4 regions of the Lysinibacillus sp. NPDC059133 genome follow, and region 1 is predicted to be linked to each of the others. Evidence: predicted binding sites of a transcription regulator. Region 1 holds the regulator's gene; each other region holds the start of a gene.
What was found. Region 1 encodes LexA, which represses DNA repair genes until DNA is damaged. Its sites were predicted from a motif close to CGAACATATGTTCG; they were not measured.
Positions count from the first base shown of each region.

Region 2: a site for LexA is predicted at 1,843-1,856, ahead of ruvA (Holliday junction branch migration protein RuvA). Genes of this name have one in related genera too.
Region 3: a site for LexA is predicted at 2,540-2,553, ahead of ACFXN8_RS21215 (YolD-like family protein). Genes of this name have one in related genera too.
Region 4: a site for LexA is predicted at 1,739-1,752, ahead of recA (recombinase RecA). Genes of this name have one in related genera too.

Region 1 is NZ_JBHZDH010000049.1:7,605-11,419, forward strand. Features, by position in the region: gene ACFXN8_RS20365 (YneB family resolvase-like protein) at 1-95, opposite strand, end outside; gene yneA (cell division suppressor protein YneA) at 92-409, opposite strand; gene lexA (transcriptional repressor LexA) at 572-1,189, shown strand; gene ACFXN8_RS20380 (gamma-glutamyl-gamma-aminobutyrate hydrolase family protein) at 1,546-2,268, opposite strand; gene ACFXN8_RS20385 (prepilin peptidase) at 2,369-3,121, opposite strand; gene ACFXN8_RS20390 (potassium transporter) at 3,181-3,815, opposite strand, start outside.
Region 2 is NZ_JBHZDH010000019.1:66,935-70,749, reverse strand. Features, by position in the region: gene ACFXN8_RS12500 (LysM peptidoglycan-binding domain-containing protein) at 1-917, shown strand, start outside; gene ACFXN8_RS12495 (phosphotransferase) at 907-1,785, shown strand; gene ruvA (Holliday junction branch migration protein RuvA) at 1,900-2,520, shown strand; gene ruvB (Holliday junction branch migration DNA helicase RuvB) at 2,539-3,543, shown strand; gene queA (tRNA preQ1(34) S-adenosylmethionine ribosyltransferase-isomerase QueA) at 3,561-3,815, shown strand, end outside.
Region 3 is NZ_JBHZDH010000053.1:2,739-6,553, reverse strand. Features, by position in the region: gene ACFXN8_RS21230 (hypothetical protein) at 1-266, shown strand, start outside; gene ACFXN8_RS21225 (NUDIX hydrolase) at 795-1,190, shown strand; gene ACFXN8_RS21220 (hypothetical protein) at 1,418-1,981, shown strand; gene ACFXN8_RS21215 (YolD-like family protein) at 2,580-2,729, shown strand; gene ACFXN8_RS21210 (YjcZ family sporulation protein) at 2,971-3,117, opposite strand; gene ACFXN8_RS21205 (DUF4177 domain-containing protein) at 3,362-3,556, opposite strand; gene ACFXN8_RS21200 (hypothetical protein) at 3,695-3,815, shown strand, end outside.
Region 4 is NZ_JBHZDH010000035.1:11,162-14,976, reverse strand. Features, by position in the region: gene pgsA (CDP-diacylglycerol--glycerol-3-phosphate 3-phosphatidyltransferase) at 1-154, shown strand, start outside; gene ACFXN8_RS17220 (competence/damage-inducible protein A) at 172-1,428, shown strand; gene recA (recombinase RecA) at 1,835-2,899, shown strand; gene rny (ribonuclease Y) at 3,593-3,815, shown strand, end outside.

The DNA.
Region 1 (3,815 bases):
AGCTCCTCCTCCTGACGCTCTAACGAGGAGCTTTGTGTCTCTTTTTCTGTACTCACACGGCAATAGACAACAGCCGATTGTTGTTTAGTTATCATTTTACATTTCTCGCAATTTCAATTGAATTTATAGGGTTTGGTTGGTCGTCACCCACTACTGGAATCACTAGAGATTTACCTGCAATAATTCGTACGTTCGATAATTCATTTTCTGCCTTAACAAGCTTAATCCATTCATCCGACTTCATTTTACCACGGTATTGTTCGGCTAACGACCATAAGCTATCACCATGTTCGATTTCAATTTCAGCGTATGTAACCTCGCCTGGGTCTGTTATAAAAAGATATGCTGTAAATAGTAGACAAGCTCCTAATAAAGTTGTAATATGTGGATTTTTTTTAAACCAGTTCATGTTTATAACCCCTTTCGAGAATGTTTGTTCGGAATATACGTTCTTATAATAATGCGAACAAACGTTTTTGTCAAACACTTTTCGAACCTATGTTTGCTTAAGTGTTCGCATTCTGCTATACTACTAATAAGTAGAATGATTAGAAAAAAGAGGTGAGCAATCATGAAAAAAGTTTCGAAAAGACAAGAGGCCATTTTAGATTTCATTAAAGAAGAGGTGCGCACAAAGGGGTATCCACCATCTGTACGTGAGATTGGTGAAGCAGTTGGACTTGCTTCAAGCTCTACAGTTCATGGACATTTAGCTCGTTTAGAGCAAAAAGGCTTGATTCGACGCGACCCAACTAAGCCACGTGCCATTGAAATTCTAGAGCCAGAGGATTCTATTCAAAAGCAACATGTTATACATGTCCCACTTGTTGGGAAGGTTACTGCAGGTTCTCCGATAACTGCTGTTGAAAATATCGATGAATATTTCCCACTACCAGATATTTATGGTACAAGTGAAGATCAGTTATTTATGCTAGAAATTATGGGTGAATCAATGATTGAAGCTGGCATTTTAGACGGAGATTTAGTGATTGTTAAACAAAAAGCAACTGCTGATAATGGTGATATTGTCGTAGCAATGACTGAAGAGAATGAGGCAACTGTAAAGCGTTTCTTTAAGGAAAAAAGTCATTTCCGTTTACAGCCTGAAAACGCAACAATGGAGCCAATTATCGTAGACCAAGTTTCTATTTTGGGACATGTTGTAGGTCTTTATCGTCGTGTACATTAAAAGTATCTCAATAGTACAGTATAAAAAGAGGATTTTATGTTCACAAATGGGCATATACCTCTTTTTCTTATTTTTTGAGTGTTATTTTAAACATTAAAAAAACCCACTTTAAAATGGATTTCTACACCTAGCAAAGCCTTTAGTTACTTAAATCAGCTCATCTCCATAACGTGGGTTGATTTCCGTTCCGGCTGGGCGCTTTCCTGGGGGCGTCCGATGAGCCGCTAATCCCCAAGGAGTCGCCCAGCCTCCACTCCAATCAACTTATATACACTAACTCTATTTTTTCATGTTTATCACCAAGGTTATCTTGCCCTTAGGTAAAAAAATCTATGCCATTAAACGCTTATCAAGTTTTATGCCTCTATCTTAAACTTCAAACTTGCCTTTACAAATGCAGTAAATAATTTCTTGGATACTTCATCTCCTGCAATGGCTAGCTCCTCAGGATGCCACTGTACTGCTAGACAAAATGGTAAATCTTCGTGTACTACCGCTTCAATGATACCATCACTTGATTTGGCTACCACTTTCAATTTTTCTGCTACTACGTTTATTGCCTGATGATGAAATGAATTCACCGCAATTTTTTCTTCCTCGATCATCGTTGTTAATAATGTATCAGGTGTTAGATGAACATGATGTGTAGTAACGCCCCGTGCCGCTTGTTGCATGTGCTTTATTAATTTCCGACTGTGATACTCGCTCTCAATATCTTGATAGACCGTGCCTCCAAACGCAACATTTAGCATTTGAATCCCTCGACAAATTCCGAAAATCGGCATTTTCCGAATAAAGGCGGCTTCAATTAAGGAAAGTTCTACGGAATCCCTTTCTGGATGAACCTTCCCTAATTTTGGTGTAGGTTCTGCACCAAAAAGAAATGGATGTACATCATGTCCGCCCGATAGTAATAATCCGTCCGTCAACGATAAAATTTGTGCTACATCCTCTTCCACTCCAAGCGGAATTATTAGTGGAACACCCCCAGCCTCAATTATACTTTTGCTGTAGGCGGCATTTAATCTTGAGGACAAATCATCCTCTACAAAGGCTGTTATACCGATAATTGGTTTCATCTTATCCCCTCCATGATCTACAAGATTGATCTCGCATTAACTCTGCCTGAAAAAGCCTGATTGATGAAGACGATGAACCATTGAGGGCACCCCTGATTAATTACCAAAACCCGAGATACCAATCCATCAACGCATCCCCATAGAAATAGATAATAATAGCCGCTAGAGCAATAGACGGCCCGAATGGTATAGGCGTTTTTCTTCCCTGTCCGCGTACTTTTAACACAACTATTCCAACAATCATGCCAATCACAGCGGCTATAAATAGCGTCAGAAGTGCATGTATTGTCCCAAGTACAAGACCAAGTAAAAAGAATAATTTAATATCGCCTCCACCCATTCCACCTCTTGATAGGATAGCTATACAATATAATATGCCAAATCCTACAACAGCACCAACTATACTGTCCCACCACGGAGACAAAGGCGATATGACGCGCCCTAAAACTAGCAAAGGCAAAAAGAATAGTAGTACCTTATTAGGAATAAGCATATACGCAAAATCCGATACAACAATAATGACTAATAATGAAATAAATAATAGTGCTACGAAAAATTCTGCACTAAAGCCTAATTTCCAATAAGCAAAGGCAAATAATACGCCTGTTATAAGTTCCATCAATGGATAAATCCAAGAAATTTTTTGCCCACAGCTACGGCATTTTCCTCCTAAAAATACATAAGACAAAACAGGCACCAAATCAAGCGCCGTCAACTGTCTCTTACAAGAAGTGCAATGCGAGGGTGGACGCACAATGGACTCCTTCAAGGGCACACGTAAGCCAACTACATTAAAAAACGAGCCTAAAACGAGCCCAAATATGAAAACAGTAATTGTATAAGCAATCTCCATTTTTATGTCCTCCTATACTAATAGACGCCCATACATTTGAAGTATGCGCGCCATCTAATTTACAGTTGTCCTTCATAATAGAACGTCGTTACTTGTATGGTTGATTTTAAGGTTGTATCTGCATCCTCCTGGAATTTTGCTTCCTCTCCAGTTGATGTGAAATCGATTGCATCAATTTTCATGACACGATCAATTTTTTCAATCTCTTTTATAAACTCAACCATTGCTTTATTGTCTAATGCGTCAACATCAACATTAAATGTTACTAGTTTTAATTCTTTTGGTAAGGAGTCTTTAGTGAAAGTTGCAGTTGGTATTTTATCTTTCGTTTCAGGCGTTTCATCATTTTTAGCAACAGCTTGTTCCTCAGCTTCATTTGCAGGTTGCTTTGGTTCAGCCTGTTCCTCAGAATTTGTCGAGTTGGGATCTGTCATAGTAGAATCCATTACGAGCGAATCATAATTATTAAAGTCCATAGCTTCTACCCGTGTTCCCGTCACCGCTTCAATCTCTTCAATATTTCGAATTACCTCTTCAATAGCTCGAGTTTGAGGTACCTTTTTACGCAATGTTAAATTACTTGTACTAGCTGATTTGCCATTCTCTTCAATTAAAGCAATTTGCTTCTGAATTGTAGACATTTCTTGTTGAAGGGAGTTAATTGAATTTTCCTTCGCATCTACTTCTTCTAATT
Region 2 (3,815 bases), on a different contig from region 1:
ATATTGTACCGGGCATGGAAATTATCCTACCTGAAAAAATAAACAAAGAACCACATAGAGAACCGCATAGAGAACATCATCGAGAAACAGATTGGGGAATGCATAGAGAAGGACATAGAGAAGGACATAGGGAACCACATAAAGAGGGGCACAAGGAACATATGCACAAAGAACATATGCATAAGGAGTCACCTACAAGGCATGTTAAAGAAAAAGAGGTTCAGAGACCAATGCCACCACCAATTATTGTGCCACCACCGCCAATGCCTGAACCACAGATGATTCCAATTCCTTATCCAATGCCAATGCCGATGCCTCAGCCAGCGCCTGTTGAGCTTAGCTGGAATCAACAAGTTGTCATGCCAAGTGTAGAGCAAACTGTATCACCAATTCAAATTCAACCGCAACCGCAACCTGTAGCCCAACCGGCGCCAGCACCAATGCCAATGCCGCAACCGATTTTTATAATGCCACAAATGCCAGCAGTGCCACATTGTGCAAGCTGCCATCAGCCAGTGCATCATCATATGTATTGGCCAATGCCGATGCATATGCCAATGGAGCCGCAAATGGAGGCTTATACAATGCCGGAGCAACCAACATCATGTGAAATGCCATGCGAAAAAGTTGCTGGGGCGGAGGAGTTCTTAGAATCTAGTACATCTCCATTCTTCCCTATGAAGCCTGAATTTCAGCCGATGCCGGAAATGATGCCGGAAATGGAACAGCCATGTGGTTGTCATGCACAACCAGTCATGATGCCAAATTGGCAAATGGATCCATGTTGCAGTCCACCACCATGTCCACCACCATGTCCGCCGCCATGCCCATCCCATTGCCCAATGCCGTATTCGTCAGTAGGGCCATGGATGTCACCGCACTTTTTCCCAGGCGGGATGACGCCTTATCGATGGTGAAAAAGCGTATATCATTGAAGAAGTAAAGCCGAATATTTGGAAGTATAAATATCAATCTAATAATTATTTTGTAAAACGGGCAAAGCTGATAGAAATAGCAGAAAAGGTGAGGGTTATTCATCGACAGCTTGGATATCTGGAACCCTCGTTGATCTTACCTGTAATGAAAAGTAATGATGAGTATTTAATCGTGCAAGATTGGCAAGAAGGAAGTCATAGTGCTAATTTTGCTCGTAAAAAAGATCGGAAGGAATCACTTAAGTTATTAAATACGTTACATGATACACATAAAAAAATTACTTGGCAGCGTGTACCAGGTTTGCACACCTATTCACAGCTTTTAAAATGGCAAATGCGTCATATGCGTTTTAAAAGCAGACGGAATGAATTTCGTGCATTTTTAACAAAAGAAGAAATGGATCAAATTTTACACTATAGTGAGAAATCGTTACAGCTAATCGCGCAGGAAGATGTACCTGAAAAAGAAATAACGCTTTTACATGGAGATGTCGTACATCATAATTTTTTATGGTGCTCAGATGGAGAATTGCGTTTAATCGATTTTGATTTGGCTCACCTTGGAGAAGCGGATGATGAATATATTTTATGGTTGCATCGTGTACTGCCAGCTGTAAATTATGACCTTGGTAAAATATTTGCAGAGCTACCAGAGATGAAACGATTAGATAAAAGAAAGCTACATCGTTTAAAATATCCAAATGAGCTATTACGTGAATGGCTTTTTGCAGTAGATTTACCATTAGATCAACAGCTGGTATTTTTAGATTATTTAGTGCCATTTACAAAACGGGCTCTCACATATTGGCCCAAACTGTGGTACGATATTGATAAAATGATAAAGAAATGACCGTCTTTCGGCGGTCATTTTTGTATGTGAACGACTACTTGTGTTATTTCTTATAGTCGAGCATTCGTTCGCAATATGCTATAATCGAAGACGATGATTGTGAGGGAATATAGAATGTATGATTATTTAAAAGGACAAGTAAAGCGTATAACTCCTGAGTATATCGTCCTTGAACAACAAGGGATTGGCTGGCAACTGAATACACCTAATCCATTTGCGTTCCGGACATCGGCACTTGAACAGCAAATATTTGTACACTTGCATGTACGTGAGGACGCGCAAGTGTTATATGGCTTTCCAAATTTAGACCAACGAGAGCTGTTTCGTAAACTTATTTTAGTGTCAGGAATTGGACCGAAGGGTGCACTTGCTATTTTAGCTACTGGGAATCCTCAACAGGTTATCAGTGCCATTGAACGAGAGGATGAATCGTTTTTAGTGAAGTTTCCTGGTGTAGGTAAGAAAACGGCACGTCAAATGATTCTAGATTTAAAAGGTAAACTTGGCGGATTGTTAGAGACTATTGAGCTACCTAGTACAGAAGATGAGCTACCGTTATTTGGTGTAAATCCATATAAACATGAGCTTGAAGAAGCTATTCTTGCCTTAATGGCACTTGGTTATTCTGAAAAAGAACTAGAAAAAATACGTCCACAGCTCGAAGATAACGACAAGCTTGAAACAACAGATGCATTTATGAAACAAGCTTTACAATTGCTATTAAAGTTAAAATAGTGAAAGGGGGGGAAGTACATGTCTGAACGTATGATGGCTAGTGAGGCAGGTAGCTATGATGAACCGTTTGAATTATCTTTACGCCCACAAAGATTAGCACAATACATTGGTCAACATAAGGTAAAGGAGAATTTACAAATTTTCATTGAAGCGGCAAAGCTTCGTCAGGAAAGTTTAGATCATGTGCTGTTATATGGACCACCTGGACTTGGTAAAACTACATTAGCTGCTGTCATTGCTAATGAAATGAATGTCAATGTGCGCATGACAAGCGGTCCTGCAATCGAACGTCCTGGCGATTTAGCAGCTATTTTAAGCTCACTGGAGCCAGGGGATGTGCTATTTATCGATGAAATACATCGCCTGCCTCGTGCAATAGAAGAGGTGCTTTATCCTGCCATGGAGGATTTTTGTTTAGATATTGTCGTTGGTAAAGGCCCTGAAGCGCGTTCTGTACGACTTGATTTACCGCCATTTACACTCGTTGGTGCGACAACAAGAGCAGGTGCATTATCAGCACCTTTAAGGGATCGCTTTGGCGTATTATTAAGATTGGAGTATTATGATCATACTTCACTTGCAGAAATTGTCGTTCGTAGTGCGCATTTATTTGATGTTGATATTGAAAAAGTAGCAGCACTTGAAATGGCAACACGTTCGCGTGGTACTCCCCGTATTGCTAACCGTCTTCTAAAACGAGTACGAGATTATGCACAGGTGCTTGGAGATGGTATGATAACGGAGGGACTTGCTAAGCAAGCGCTGGAGCTATTACAAGTCGATCCTAGAGGGCTTGACCATATTGACCATAAACTTGTGACCAATATGATTGAGCGCTTCCGCGGTGGCCCAGTAGGATTAGATACGTTGGCAGCGTCTATTGGCGAAGAACGCGTTACGATTGAGGACGTGTACGAGCCATATTTGATGCAAATCGGCTTTATACAACGGACGCCACGTGGACGTGTGGCAACACATTTAGCCTACGAACATTTTGGATATGAGTATCCCCAACAAACCTAGAAGAAGGAAGTATTTTCATGCGTGTAGAAGATTTTGATTTTGAATTGCCAGAAGAACTTATTGCACAAACACCACTTTTGGACCGTACAGCTAGTCGATTAATGGTAGTGACGCCAGGCTCAACAAATGTAGAGCATCACCATTTTGCTCATATTTTAGATGAGCTACAAGCTGGGGATTGTCTTGTGTTAAATGATACAAGAGTCTTACCAGCGCGTTTAATGGGTGTAAAAGAGGAAACAGGTGCTCATATAGAGGTACTGCTATTAAAG
Region 3 (3,815 bases), on a different contig from region 1:
AACTTACTGATGGCACATGGACATATGATACAGATATTATCAATGTTGCAGCTACAAAGGAGTATCGTTATTGGTATGAGCGAGACATGCTCAACGCCTTTATTCGTTACGCTTACTATCGATACAATCAGATAAGAGATTGTGTCAATGCTCGCAAGTGTAAGCACATGACGATTGATAAAGTCCGTGAGCAATTAAATTCAACTTATAAACTACAATTCACGTGTTGTTATCAGTTTCGGCTGAAGAAATTTGGTACATGTTGATAGAGTTGTATTTTTGTATCAACGCAGAATTGTAACTGGGTGTGTTGAATTATGAGGTCACTAGTTGAATTTAATGATTTAACTTCTTTAGAAGAAAAAATTAAGGTTCCCTGATGAAGGTCGAGGAGCATCGAACACCTGGGCACAGCATTTTATGTACTTAAACTCCCATGAAAGAACTTAATCATCTTTCATTTTCTGTGGTGAAGAGCTGATTTTTGTCGGGGTCTTTCCTCACATTCAAATAAATAATACAAATAGAAATTAATTAAGAAATCGCCTTTTCCATGTTAAGCTGCAGGTGAGTTTTGTGGAGGAATATGAGTTTGTGAAGAATTGTACTTAAACTCCCATGAAAGAACTTAATCATCTTTCATTTTCTGTGGTGAAGAGCTGATTTTTGCGCTTCATGGATGGCTAACGGGTGCTTTCCTTAAAGATGGGATTCCACAGAGATCCCATCTTTTTCTTATTCAACTAACGATGCAGGATTTGGAATAAAGGTTTATATAAAATGGGGGAATACATTTGCGAAATCGAGGTTCAGTAGTTTTGATTAAAGATAAAAAGGTAGGACTGATTAAGAGGGTTCGAGAAGGTTCAGTTTATTATGTGTTTCCTGGTGGAGGAATAGAAGATGGAGAGACACCTGAAGAAGGAGCTAAAAGAGAAGCGTTAGAGGAATTAGGTGTTACGGTTAAAGTTGGTAAGTGCATTGCAACAATCGAATTTAATGGAACTCAATACTTTTTTCTTGCTGAGATAATGGATGGCGATTTCGGCACAGGGAAAGGTGAAGAGTACACAGATAAGAAAAGACAACCTGGAACATATCTACCGATGTGCGTAGATATAAACCAGTTATCTTCTATTGACGTTAAACCAAAAGAATTAGCTATAAAAATACAATTGTTATTCAATTAACGGGTGCTTTAGTTGAATAAGAGCTACTAAAAAATCGTCAAATTTATTATGAAAATTTAATACTAAATTACCAAAAAAAGCATGTTGATTAATCTTTATTTATAATATGCTTTCTTTTCATTTACTATAAAAAATGTTTTTAGAATTACTTTTAATCAAACTTTATTCCAAACCAACGCCTCCGAATTGGAGGTGTTTTTATTTTTGAATAGATGGAGGAGAATCACATGAAAATTCAAAAGGTCGAGTTAAAAGAAGTAGAAGTTGTAGAAGTTGACGGTGAATTTGAAAAGCGATTTATTAACTCGAAAGTACACCCAGCCTTTTTAACGAACGCTGCCGTGAAAAAAGGTTATGATACAGGCCTATTAGAATCGAGTTTATTTGAGGATTTACTGAAAATAAAGGGACTTGAAACACTTATTACTCAATCCGATGAAGAAGCTTCCTTTGAGTTATTGAATGCTTTTGATGAGCAAAAATTAATTGCTGTTATTTATCTAGCTGCAATTGGCGCCAATAAAAATCTTGGATTATCCTTTGATGAATTTTTAGAAATGTACCATTATCCATTAACAGATACAATCCAACTTTATGCCAATTTGATTGTTGGATTATTGAGTGAATCGAATGAATTTCTCAAGCTTTACACAAACAAACGAAAAAATCCCCCAAAAAACAACACCACCAAAGCTAGTCATCAAGCATGTGGAGGACCTTTACACACTCTACGTATTAATAGCAGGCATCGAACCCCGAAATTTTTTGGCATGGTCCAATCGCAACAGTAGAGCGTATTTATGCAAATAAACTGGCGTTTGATGGGTGGAGTAATAGCCTGATAGGAGAGTGAGTACATGGCTAACAATAACAATGAAGTTTAATGGAAAATCATTCAGGTTCTGAGAGTGCTTTATTATATAATCAAGTAGATAAAAATGAATTTATAGAGTTAAACTCAAATGTAAGAAATGAGGTTAATGCATTCCAATATTCATCATCCGATAATGAAAGACAAACTCACGTTGAAAAGTTGGAAGTAGCAATAGCAAAATTTAAAAAATTAATGTATGTATTTCTGAATCTTGTATGGAATGAATTTTTATTAAGTACCTGGGCTTTTTTTACTATGTATTATTCGTATATTTGATAATTAGAGGTATACTTTATAAGAAATCCTTAATAGGATAGATGAGAGAAAAAAGTGGTTAAATTGGACTATGCATTAAACAGAAGTTGAAAACACAGCATATATTAAGAGACTAGCAAAGCTAATTTAGCCGGGCTGGTCTTTTTCTATTCCCATAATTTTTTCTTGCCAAAACCAAACGACGGTTCTAACACGTATACAAACGTACGTTCCTGATTAGCGAGAGGAGAGTGATTGTTATGTTAAAAGATCGTGGAAATATGAAGTGGACAGCGATGACGTTGCCTGAACATTTAGTGAAGATTCGAGAATGGAAAGAAGAGCAATTTCACGACAAAAAGCGAGAATTAACGGAATGGGAACTAGAGGAGATTGAACAAACAATATAACGAGCCTTTAAGTTGCGAAAGTTAGTAAAAAGCGATATGGGGACAAATACAACTATGGTGATTGCGAATATATCGAAGGTTTTGGAATGACATATTTTGATGATGTAGATGGTCAGCCTGTAAAAATCAGTGAGGATGGCAATGTACATGTTGTGTATTAATTAATTTGCTGAACATTTTCAGGAACGAATCTATTAAAGGGTCACCATGCTGGGAGGGCGACCCTTAAATCGGAAAAATGTTAATACTCTCTATGCATGAAAGTAGCGCCGATAATAATTAGAAGTATAAATAGAACAACAATTAAGGCAAATGATGAACCATTACGATTACCGCCACCGTAATAGCAACCTTCATTTATGCCACCAACATTTCCATAGTATCCCATAAAGTATCCCTCCTTTCTACAATATATAATATGTTAGCTGTAGAGAAGGAGTGGGGTGTTAAACCATTCAGCTACAGGTATTAAAAAATATTTTTTTGTGAGATAAGACAATAAAAAAGGGTCACTTGGGATAGGAGTGACCCTTAGTAACAAAATTCGGAGGTGTAAGGCTAAATTAGCTTTACATTACTATTAATATGACGTGGTAGCTATGTTTGTATAGTTTATAGCCTGAAAAATAGATTTATGTATTTTGTGGTCTTTCGAAAATTAGTTCATGGTAAGTACCTAACCCAGGTGCAGAAGTGAAATCAGGAGTTAAGATTTGAATAAATCTCCAACCTTCTTTTGCGTGATTTTTAATTACTTCTCGATAATCTTCGGTAGGTCTGCCTGTTATTTTTTTAAACTCAATTTTTACAAACTTATATTCGTACATTAGAAACAACTCCTTTTTAACCAGATTATAACATAAAAAAGCCGCAGCGTTTGCACACGCTACAGCTAAGAATTGGTTTATGCCCTTCTATTTAGGCTAGTCAGATAACAGCATTATAACACATAGGAGGGCAAAACTATGTTAAAAGGGCAAACGACAGTTAAAAAAGAGAATTTACATCAGTGGATTGAGAATTATCGTTGGATGGTTGAAACGATTGAGAAAGCTAGGCAGCCAGTAGCAAATGTCGACAACAACA
Region 4 (3,815 bases), on a different contig from region 1:
GGCCATCGGAGCAGCACTATTACACAATACAATCTTTACACTTATTGGTATTCCATTTGATACAATTATGCTATATATCGCATTGTTCTTTACACTGTGGTCTGGATGGGATTATTTCTATCTAAATCGACGTGTCTTACTTGATTCTAAATAAGAGAGGTCTTGAGGATCATGAATGCTGAAATTCTTGCAGTTGGCTCAGAGTTATTGCTTGGTCAGATTTCGAACACAAATGCAAGATTTATTTCTAGTCAGTTGTCCGAATTAGGGATAAATGTGTATTATCACACTGTTGTTGGAGATAATGCACAACGTTTAGAAGAAGCTATTTCCATTGCAGAGGCTCGTGCTGATTTACTCATTTTCTCTGGTGGGCTTGGACCTACAAAGGATGATTTAACAAAGGAAACGATTGCGCGTCATCTTGGCGTTACACTCGAATTTGATGAGATCGCACTGGCCAATATTGAGCAATTTTTTGCAAAACGAGGACGTCCAATGACGGATAATAATCGTAAACAGGCTTTAATATTAGCAGGTAGTGAGGGGCTTGCAAATCATCACGGCATGGCACCTGGCATGATAGTAACAAAGGATGGGCGTACGTATATTTTGCTTCCAGGGCCACCAAAAGAGCTTGAGCCAATGTTCCAGTATGAAGCAAAACCAAAACTTGGTGCGATGTTAAATGCTGGAGGGGTTATACTTTCGCATGTTATGCGTTTTTATGGCATTGGAGAGGCGGAGCTTGAGGTACGTATCCAAGATATTTTAGATTCGCAAACAAACCCAACTGTTGCTCCACTTGCTTCTGATGGTGAGGTTACATTGCGTGTAACTGCCAAAGCAGAAACGGAGCAAGAAGCGCAGCACCTTATTGCCGCAAAAGTAGCAGAGATCCAAGCGGTTGTTGGGAACTATCAATATGGTATAGATGATGATTCTCTTGCCTCTAAAACAGTAGAAATGTTACTAGATAATAAGTTAACAATTTCTGCGGCAGAAAGTTTAACAGCGGGATTATTTCAGTCAGAGCTTGCAGAAATACCAGGTGTAGGGGATGCCCTTGTTGGTGGCGTTGTTACGTATACAGAAGAGGCTAAGATAAAGCAGCTCGGTATTTCTAAAGAATTATTAACTACACATGGGATTGTAAGCAGTGAGTGTGCAGCGGCTATGGCTAGTGCTGTACGTAAAAAGTTTGATACCGATATTGGTATTGGATTAACAGGTGCGGCAGGTCCTACAGCCCATGATCATCAACCAGTGGGGACGGTTTGGATTGGTATTGCAATTGGCGTTGAGACACCGATCACGTATTTACTTCATTTATCGGGCATGCGTAATACAAATCGACTTCGCGCGGCGAAATTTACTTGTCATTATTTAATGCAGCTTTTAGAAGAAAGAGGCTTTAAAAAACGTTAATCAATTATGACTCGGCATAATATAGGTTCATCACCAAAAGTTGTAGATGACTTTTGTTAAAACGTCTACTATGTAAATAAGTTCATTGGAGTGGAGGCTGTGCGAAAGCGAAGCGACAGCAACAATGTTTTAACTGTGCGAAAGCGAAGCGACAGCAACAATGTTTTAACTGTGCGAAAGCGAAGCGACAGCAACAAAGTGCCCAGTCGGAACGGAAATCAACCACACGTTTTGGTGATGATCCATAATATAGTTAAAAATAGAAATTTGGGTAATGGAAAGTTACCCAAATTTTTATTTTGAAGAAAAACGAATAAATGTTCGCTTTTTTCTTGCGTCTTCTCTTAAAAACAAGTATAGTAGAGATAGAGAAAAACAGTGAACAGTTTTCGAAGGAGGAAAATGAATGAGTGATCGTAAAGCTGCCTTAGAACAGGCGTTAAAACAAATTGAAAAGAATTTCGGCAAAGGTTCTATCATGAAACTTGGCGAAAAGACCGATTTAGAAATCGCTACATCTTCAAGTGGTTCGCTAGCACTTGATGCTGCATTAGGTGTAGGTGGTTATCCACGTGGACGTATTATTGAAGTATACGGTCCTGAATCATCAGGTAAAACAACGGTTGCTCTTCATGCCATTGCAGAGGTGCAGGCAAATGGTGGACAAGCAGCGTTTATCGATGCTGAGCATGCGTTAGATCCAATCTATGCACAAAAATTGGGCGTCGATATTGATGAGCTTTTATTATCTCAACCAGATACAGGAGAACAGGCGCTTGAAATCGCAGAAGCATTAGTACGTAGTGGTGCTATCGATATCATCGTTATTGACTCAGTAGCAGCATTAGTTCCGAAAGCGGAAATCGAAGGAGATATGGGTGATTCGCATGTTGGTTTACAAGCGCGTTTAATGTCTCAGGCCTTACGTAAGCTTTCAGGTGCTATTAATAAATCAAAAACGATTGCTATTTTCATTAACCAAATACGTGAAAAAATTGGTGTTATGTTCGGAAACCCAGAAACAACACCTGGTGGACGTGCACTTAAATTCTATAGCTCCGTTCGCTTAGAAGTACGTCGTGCAGAAGCTATTAAACAAGGCAATGACATTATGGGTAACCGTACAAAAATTAAAATTGTGAAAAACAAAGTAGCACCACCATTCCGTACAGCTGAAGTTGATATTATGTACGGTGAAGGAATTTCAAAAGAGGGCGAAACAGTCGATTTAGGTGTTGAACTAGACATCGTTCAAAAAAGTGGTTCTTGGTACGCTTACGGTGATGAGCGCCTAGGTCAAGGTCGTGAAAATGCTAAACAGTATTTAAAAGAAAATCCAGCAGTACTTGACGACATCGCAAATAAAATCCGTGCTTCTTACGGTATTGCATCTTCATCTTACACAATTGCTGCGCATGATGAAGAGGAAGATATGGATGAGGAATTAAAGCTTCTTCTTGAAGATAAATAATATAAATGCATTGTTCCCACTCTTTATAGTGAGAACAATGCATTTTTTTATTTACACATACTGGGGAATGTGGTTTTATAATATTAATTAGGATATTCATTCACTTAGCTCATCACCAAAAGTTGTGGGCCATAAAGAGAAATGGGGAAGCTTCAATAGTTTTGTAAAAATAATTCCTAAGTACTGCTTCTAGCATAAATGTAAAAAGTTAAAATAAGCGTTAGTGTAAAAAGTAATAGGTAATTAATTCTCCTAATGGATATGACTGACTTTTTTTCTTAGGAGGGCGAACAGATGCCCGACTATCCTTGACAGAGCTTGAGGCTAGCTATACAATTAAATATGTATAATTTCTGAATTATGACTTTAAATAGGCAGTACATTCTGACTTCATTTATAAGGCCTTTGAAGACCTATTAAATGAAGATGAAGAACCCTGGCAGTCAAGGATTTTGAAAGAAATGAATAATAAGATGTTAGCCTTAGAACTCCGGATCATGCGAAAACGGCTAACGTATCTGCAACGGTAAAAACGCCACTTCCTGTGACTTTACCGAGAGCCAGACATTGTGTCGACTCCCTGTGCAGACCTGAACATCATTCAAAATCCGGGACCAATTATTATGCCAAGGCGAAATGGATGTAAGCGCCGACTGAAACTGTATTACCCAAATAGCAAGAGGAGGTGTTCATATGGATGGAATTACTATCATCTCCGCTTTGCTTGGACTCATCGTTGGTGCCGCTGTTAGCTATATCTACATGAAAAAAGTGAATGACTCAAAAATCACTGGTGCTAAACATGTCGCTGAAACAATCGTTGAAGAAGGAAAACGAGAAGCGGAGGCATTGAAGAAAGAAGCACTACTTGAAGCCAAAGATGAAACTCACAAATTTCGTACTGAAGCAGAAAATG